One region of the Heyndrickxia sp. FSL W8-0496 genome, then DNA from elsewhere that is predicted to be linked to it. Evidence: predicted binding sites of a transcription regulator. Region 1 holds the regulator's gene; the other holds the start of a gene.
What was found. The regulator NrdR, encoded in region 1, represses ribonucleotide reductase genes. The targets are predictions, from matches to a motif close to AACACNATATATNGTGTT.
Positions count from the first base shown of each region.

Region 2: NST63_RS09720 (vitamin B12-dependent ribonucleotide reductase) is a predicted target of NrdR. The motif match lies at 2,583-2,600, and genes of this name have one in related genera.

Region 1 covers NZ_JBBOXX010000001.1:1,632,161-1,636,606, forward strand. Annotated here, with positions in the region: gene NST63_RS08130 (glyceraldehyde-3-phosphate dehydrogenase) at 1-916, shown strand, start outside; gene speD (adenosylmethionine decarboxylase) at 1,143-1,520, shown strand; gene nrdR (transcriptional regulator NrdR) at 1,642-2,097, shown strand; gene NST63_RS08145 (replication initiation and membrane attachment family protein) at 2,180-3,577, shown strand; gene dnaI (primosomal protein DnaI) at 3,585-4,446, shown strand, end outside.
Region 2 covers NZ_JBBOXX010000001.1:1,924,611-1,929,056, forward strand. Annotated here, with positions in the region: gene gcvPA (aminomethyl-transferring glycine dehydrogenase subunit GcvPA) at 1-322, shown strand, start outside; gene gcvPB (aminomethyl-transferring glycine dehydrogenase subunit GcvPB) at 315-1,772, shown strand; gene NST63_RS09715 (rhodanese-like domain-containing protein) at 1,900-2,280, opposite strand; gene NST63_RS09720 (vitamin B12-dependent ribonucleotide reductase) at 2,709-4,446, shown strand, end outside.

The DNA.
Region 1 (4,446 bases):
AAGCTTAGCACATTTAATTAAGTATGATACAACACATGGGAAATTTGAGGCAGATATTCTGTCAACTGAAGAAGCATTAATTGTTAATGGACATCGCATTAAACTCCTAAATCAACGGAATCCAGGAGAACTTCCGTGGAAAGATATGAATATAGATATTGTAATTGAGGCAACTGGTAAATTTAATTCACGAGAAAAGGCTGAACTTCATTTACAAGCCGGTGCCAAAAAAGTGATCTTAACTGCCCCTGGGAAAAATGAAGATGTAACTATTGTCATGGGAGTAAATGAAAGCGCATTAAAAATTGATGAACATGACATCATTTCAAATGCATCATGTACAACAAACTGCTTAGCACCAGTCGCCAAAGTATTAAATGAGCAATTTGGCATTGAAAACGGATTAATGACTACTGTCCATGCCTATACGAATGACCAAAATAATATAGATAATCCGCATAAAGATTTACGTCGTGCCCGTGCATGTGCGCAATCCATTATACCTACAACAACAGGTGCTGCTAAAGCGTTAGCCCTCGTTCTACCAGAACTGAAGGGGAAGCTTCACGGAATGGCTTTAAGGGTACCAACTCCAAATGTATCCTTAGTTGATTTAGTTGTAGATTTGAAGAAAGAAGTAACAGTTGAAGAGGTAAATGAGGCGTTTATGACAGCTGCCTCAGGCTCCTTGCATGGAATCCTAGAATTTACGACAGAGCCACTAGTATCAGTTGATTTTAATACGAATCCACATTCAACTATTATTGATGGTTTATCGACCATAGTGATGGATGGACGAAAAGTGAAAGTTCTTGCATGGTATGATAATGAGTGGGGATATTCCTGTCGAGTTGTAGATTTAACTAAATTTGTTGCCAAAGAAATGAATACAAAGTCAAAAGTAAACATAGGATAAAATATATGAGCTTGCTATCCATGGATAGCAAGCTTTTTTTATCATTCTATTGCAAAAAGAATTTAAACAAAGTATACTATTTTTCGTGAAGTTAAAAATTTAATATTTGTGGCTACTTAAAGGGTTAGGACCTCTTTGGACTAACTTTCCCCCGTGGTAGTTACATTTGTGCTTTTCACAATGTTTTTTAACGGCAAAAATATTAAGTTTGAAGGGGGAACGATCAATGGAAACTATGGGTCGTCATGTAATTTCTGAATTATGGGGTTGCGATTTTGAAAAGTTAAACAATATGGATTTTATTGAAAAAACGTTTGTTGATGCAGCATTAAAATCTGGTGCTGAAATTCGCGAGGTGGCTTTTCATAAATTTGCTCCACAAGGTGTGAGCGGTGTAGTTATTATTTCTGAGTCACATTTAACTATTCACAGCTTTCCCGAACATGGATATGCTAGTATTGATGTTTACACATGCGGGAATTTAGATCCAAATATTGCCGCAGATTATATAGCAGAAAGTTTACATGCTGAAAAGAGGGAAACGATTGAATTACCTCGTGGCATGGGAGCCGTACAAATTAGCAAAGAACAAGTAAATGTATGAAAAAATAATATAAAAAAAGAGCAACGAGGTGTATCGACATACACCTCGTTTTTTTTCTTGTGATTTTCACAAGTTTTCTATATCATGAAGATATTAATGATCTTTGAACGGAGTTGATCATATGAAATGTCCGTCATGCTCACATAATGGAACTCGCGTAGTTGATTCACGCCCTATTGATGAAGGCCGCTCTATACGGAGAAGAAGAGAATGCGAAATATGTAACTATCGTTTTACAACATTCGAAAAGGTCGAAGAATCTCCTCTTATCGTCGTGAAAAAGGAAGGGGTACGCGAGGAGTTTAGTCGTGATAAAATATTACGAGGTTTAATAAAAGCTTGTGAAAAAAGACCTGTGGCTCTTGCGGAATTAGAAAAAATAACGTTAGATATAGAGCAGCACTTAAGAAATCAAGGATATTCTGAGGTTAACTCGGAGTTAATTGGTGAACTGGTTATGGACAAGTTAGCAAAAGTAGATGAGGTTGCATATGTCCGGTTTGCTTCGGTTTATAGGCAGTTTAAGGATATCAATGTTTTTCTTGAGGAATTGAAAGAACTAATAAAAAAAGATTAGCAAATGGAGGGTGACCCAACTAATGAGTGTTTTACACTTAGGGTCACCTTTTCAAATCAATGTGTTTTGAGGAAGTGTAGACATGAATCAGATGTGGAATGAGGTACAGCCTGTTGATCGGTACCAGGTAACTTCAAATGGAATCCTACATGAATATGATCGGAAGGTCATCTCGTTTCTTTATCAACCATTAATTGGAACTAATTGTTATAGCTTGTATTCGACTCTTTGGAACGAAATTGAAATCAATAGGATATGGTCGGATGATTGGACACATTATCATTTAATGAATTTTTTAGGATTAAATTTGAGAGAGATCTATGAAGCCCGTTTAAAGCTTGAGGGAATCGGACTATTGAAAACATATATGAAAAAAGATGGGGAAGAACGGGGTTTTATTTATGAGCTCCAGCCACCCTTATCCCCTGAACAATTTTTTACGGATGGGATGTTAAATGTTTTTTTATATAGACAATTAGGGCATAGTCATTTTCAACGTATGAAAAAGTTTTTCTCGGACCATGTGATTGACAGAGATTCACATAAAGAAATTACTCGATCATTTCAGGATGTATTTACTACGAATAATGATCCTTTTATCCAGGATATGGATGCTCAAAACGCAAGTCTTATTGAAAACAATAGTCAATATATCTCAAGAAATGAAACGAGTAAAATACAAATAGAGGTAGCGAATTTTGATTTTGAATTATTGTTTGCTGGATTAAATGAATATCTAATTCCAAGGAAAGCTATCACTCGTCAAGTGAAGGAAGCAATATCCAACCTTGCATTCTTATATAGTATTAACGCGATTGAGATGAAAAGTTTATTACTGAGTTCATTAAATGCAGAACAGGAAATTGATATTAATGATTTGAGAAAAGCAGCGAGAGATTGGTATCAACTGGAACATGCAGATGGGATCCCGCAATTAGTTGACCGAATTCAACCGGGATTGCAACGTCAAGCTGGTGTAAATGATACGATGACACAGGAAGAACAATTAGTCCATTATTTGGAAACAACCTCGCCGCGTCAATTATTAATTGATATTTCGGACGGTGCAGAACCTTCCAAAGGCGACCTTGTTGCAATCGAAGAGATAATGTTTCAACAGCAGCTTCCTCCAGGAGTTGTCAATGTATTAATTCATTATGTTATGCTTAAGACAGATATGAAACTCACTAAAAATTATATAGAAAAAATAGCCTCTCATTGGGCAAGAAAAAAAGTCAAGACGGTGAAAGAGGCAATGGATCTTGCAAAAAATGAGCACCGACAGTATCAGCAATGGGCTAAAAACAAGGATCAAAAAACACAAAGAAAACAACCGATTCGCAAAGAAAAATTACCTGATTGGTTTAATGAAGAAAATAATCAGACCGAAGAAAAAAATCAACTGAAAGAGAAAGAGTCGATGGAGGAAAAGCGCCGAAGATTAGAATCAATTCAAAATCAATATAAAAATCGGAGGTGAAGTATAGATGGAAAATATAAATGATACATTAAAGAGATTTACTATGAATAGTCGTTTTCAACAACAAATGAATGATATAAAAAGAGAAGTGATCAATCACCCGGATATACGTGAGTTTCTTAGAAAGCACCAAGATGAGATTACTACATCAATGATTGAAAAAAGTTTAATGAAGCTATATGAGTATAAGGATCAATCAAAGGATTGTAGGGACTGTCCTAGTTTAGATTCTTGTGTAAATATGATGAAAGGTTTTGAACCAGAAATTATTTTGCGAAGAGACTCGATTGATCTCCACTATCGTCCATGTAAAAAGAAACGAATAGCTGACGAAAGAAAGAAATCAAGAGAATTAATTCAAAGCATTTATGTACCAAAGGAAATATTACAAGCTTCATTTGGTGATTTTTCATTGGAATCGGATGGACGGTTAACGGCATATGAGTATGCAGAGCGATTTGCTCGAGAATATGAACTAGGTAAAAAAATGAAGGGGCTCTATCTTTATGGGAAATTTGGTGTTGGGAAATCCTATTTATTAGGGGCTATTGCTAATCATTTAGCGGAAAATAAACAAATTTCCTCCTTGATTGTTTATGTGCCAGAGTTTTTCCGAGAGATGAAGCAATCATTAAGTGATCATTCTACAAATGAAAAACTAGAGGTTGTAAAAAAAGCCCCTCTATTAATGCTGGATGATATTGGTGCAGAAGTAATGACAAGTTGGACACGTGACGAAATATTAGGATCGATTATGCAATTTCGTATGCAAGAAAACTTACCTACCTTTTTTTCATCCAATTTTGATTATGGGGAACTACAACATCATCTTACTTATTCTCAAAGAGGAGAAGAAGAAAAAATAAAAG
Region 2 (4,446 bases), 290 kb from region 1:
CATGACAGCCCTTGGAAGAAAAGGTGTGAAAGAAATGGCGGTTCAAAATATCCAAAAAGCCTGTTATGCGAAAAAAGCATTTTCTCAAAATGGTTTTGAACTTGTATTGGATGGACCAAGCTTTAATGAGTTTGTCGTGAAATTAAATAAGCCTGTTAAAGAAGTAAATAAACAATTGCTTGCAACAGGAATTATTGGTGGGTATGACTTAAGCAAAGATTATCCGAAAATGGTTAATCATATGTTGATTGCTGTTACTGAGTTACGTACAAAAGAGGAAATTGATCAATTTATTAAAGAATTGAGGGATAGCCATGAATAAGGTGGATCAACCATTAATTTTTGAACTCACAAAACCTGGCCGAATCGGTTATAGTCTTCCTGAACTTGATGTTCCTAATATTGACATTAGTGAATATTTTTCAGCTGAATATATTCGTGATGAGGAGCCCAATCTACCAGAAGTATCTGAATTAGATATTATGCGTCATTATACTGCTTTATCAAAGAAAAATCATGGTGTAGATTCTGGATTCTATCCTCTCGGTTCATGTACGATGAAATATAACCCTAAAATAAATGAATCTGTTGCTCGTTTTCCAGGATTTGCTCATATTCATCCACTCCAAGATGAAGACACAGTTCAAGGTGCATTAGAATTAATGTATGATCTTCAAGAGCATCTTATTGAAATAACTGGTATGGATGAAGTCACTTTACAGCCTGCAGCTGGAGCGCACGGGGAATGGACGGGATTAATGATGATCCGTGCTTATCATGAAGCAAATGGTGATGTAAATCGAACGAAAGTGATTGTACCAGATTCTGCTCATGGAACCAATCCGGCATCAGCTACAGTAGCAGGTCTTGAGACGATTACTGTAAAGTCTAATGAGAATGGATTAGTAGATTTAGAGGATTTACGAAAATTAGTTGGTCCTGATACAGCTGCATTAATGTTAACCAACCCAAATACTCTTGGGTTATTTGAGGAAAATATTTTAGAGATGGCTGAAATTGTTCATGGTGCTGGTGGAAAATTATACTATGATGGGGCAAATTTAAATGCTGTCCTTTCGAAAGCACGTCCTGGCGACATGGGATTTGATGTTGTTCATTTAAATCTGCATAAAACCTTCACTGGACCACATGGTGGTGGTGGACCAGGTTCAGGTCCGGTAGGTGTGAAAAAGGATTTAATTCCATTCCTACCTAAACCAGTATTGGTTAAAGAAGGCGATCGATATACATTTGAATATGATCGTCCACAATCAATCGGTCGTGTAAAGCCATACTATGGAAATTTTGGCATTAATGTTCGAGCATATACATATATTCGAACAATGGGACCAGATGGACTTAAAGCAGTAACTGAAAATGCAGTAATCAATGCCAATTATATGATGAGAAGATTAGCAGAATACTATGATCTTCCGTATGATCGTCACTGTAAGCATGAATTCGTTCTTAGTGGGAAGCGTCAAAAGAAATTGGGGGTACGTACATTAGATATTGCCAAGCGTCTTTTAGATTTTGGTTACCATCCACCAACTATTTACTTCCCATTAAATGTTGAGGAATGTATGATGATTGAGCCTACAGAGACAGAATCGAAGGAAACCTTGGATGCTTTTATTGATGCAATGATTCAGATTGCGAAAGAAACGGAAGAAAATCCTGAGATTGTGCAAGAAGCTCCACATACTACAGTCGTAAAACGTTTAGATGAAACCTTAGCTGCACGTAAACCAGTTTTAAGATATGTAAAATAATATAAAAAAATGCTTTTTTCTATAACTTTGCTGCCTGTAGTTGGGTTTTTACAAAAGCAACAAACTATACGAAAATAGCCAAAATAAAAGACCTCTTTTTTAATGAAGAGGTCTTTTTACTTATAAGTTATTTAGATTTTATTTTTCCAGTCCATTTTTTAAATCCGCCTTGTAATTGATAGAGCTCACGATAGCCTTTTTTATAAAGCATTTGGGCAGCTCGTCCACTACGCATTCCGCTTTGGCAATATAAATAAACAGGCTTATCTGGACGGATTTCTTTCATTCTCATTTTTAATTGGGAAAGAGGGATGTTTCTTGAACCTAGTATATGTCCTCCATCAAACTCATTTGCTTCCCGTACATCAATTAATTGCGCTTTCCTATAACCTGCTTTGAACTCTTCTTCACTTAAAGTTTTTACCGCTTTCTTTTGGGAAAAATAATTAAAAAGAGTGTATGCAATTAAGGCTATGATTACAATAATAAGAAAATATAAACTTCCCACTAGTCTTTCTCCTTTCTACGAGGTAACACTATCTTCTATTATATTCATCAATAGACTTGGAATCAAAACTTTTTCATATAAAAATTTTTTATTTTCATTTTTTATGTGTTCAGAGTAGATATCATCGGGGTTTGTACAGGGATAATATTATGCAACCAGTAAAATTGATTGAAAATGTTCCTTTTTAATACTAAAACACATTTTTTCTCCTTTTTTCTACTTATTTTATTTGTTTCATGATTTGACAAAAAAGAACAATGTTAAACACTTGCGCAATATATAGTATTTGTGGTAGTGGTTCAGATACTATATATTGTATTTTGTTGTTGATTTTCAATGGTTGGTTATGGTAACTTTATTAAGGAGAAAACAACGAGAATAAAAACTTGTAGGAGTAAAATGATAGAAAGATAGAGGGAGTTGTCTATATGTCTGTTGCGTTAACAAGTGAATTGAAAATTAACGAGGAACAATTAAATAAAGCGATTAAATTGTTTCCTCAAGTACATCCAGTGACCCCTGATATGCGCATTACCCATAAAGGTGTTTCACGTTTAGTAATGATTGATCGTTATTCATTTAAAGATACGGAAAAGATCACATTAGCAGAGGGAGACTTCGTTGTCCTGACGATTAAAGAAGATCCAAAATTTCCTGCACGTGGTTTAGGGTTTATCAAACATATTAATTGGGAACAGAAAACTGCTGATGTACAAGTGGACGAAGAATATCGCAGTGCTTTAGATGATCCGAAAGAAATGGAATCTGGATTAATAACAAGACCACTAGATATTATCGAAAAACCATTAGAAGTGTTTTATGAGCAAATTGCTAAAAGGAACGCAACAGGCTTAGCTTCAGTAGAAAAAACAGAAGAAAAACGTCAAGAGTGGTTTGAAAAGTTTTATCAAGAGCTAGTAAACTTAAATTTTGTACCTGCTGGACGGGTTTTGTATGGTGCAGGGGCAGATACTGAAGTTACTTATTTTAATTGTTATGTCATGCCTTTTGTTCCTGATTCTCGAGAAGGTATATCTGAACACCGTAAGCAAGTTATGGAGATTATGAGTCGTGGTGGCGGTGTGGGAACAAACGGATCGACTTTACGCCCAAGAAACACATTAGCAAAAGGGGTCAATGGTAAATCCTCAGGTTCAGTTTCATGGCTTGATGATATTGCTAAGCTCACTCATCTTGTAGAACAAGGTGGATCAAGAAGAGGCGCTCAAATGATTATGTTGTCCTCATGGCATCCTGATATTGTTGAGTTTATCATTTCAAAGATGCAGAACCCGAGAATCCTACGATTTTTAATAGAAAACACCAAGGATGAATCGATTAAAAAACATGCGAAGGACAAGCTGAAATTCACTCCTTTAACAGAGCAAGAAAAGGCGATGTATCAAGGGATTATTAATTATAAGACAATCCCTGGATTAGGTGGTTTTAGCGAAAGCATCATTAAAGAAGCGGAAGATAAATTACGTGAAGGCGGAACATACACGGTCCATAATCCGGAATTTTTAACTGGTGCGAATATATCCGTTTGCTTAACGAAAGACTTTATGGATGCAGTTGAAAATAATGAGGATTATGCTTTACGCTTCCCGGATGTTGAAAATTATAGTGCCGAAGAAATGGAACTCTACAATACGAAATGGCAAGAAATCGGCGATGTTCGCGAATGGGAAAAGCTTGGTCATAAAGTGAGAACCTATCGCAAAATTAAAGCAGAGGAACTTTGGAACTTAATCAATATATGTGCTACTTACTCAGCTGAACCAGGGATCTTCTTTATCGATAATGCGAATGACATGACAAATGCCAAAAGTTATGGACAAAAAGTAGTAGCGACAAATCCATGTGGTGAGCAGCCACTTGCTCCATATTCTGTCTGTAATTTAGCAGCTGTCAACTTAGCTGAGATGGCGAACAAAGAAACAAAGACAGTTAATTTTGATAAATTAAAGCGTACCGTTGAAATAGGTGTACGCCTTCAAGACAACGTGATTAATGCAACACCTTATTTTCTTGAACAAAATAAAAAACAAGCATTAGGTGAACGTCGTGTAGGACTTGGTGTTATGGGCTTAGCAGACTTATTGATCTATTGTGAAAAGGAATATGGTTCAGAAGCAGGGAATCAACTAGTAGATCAAGTAATGG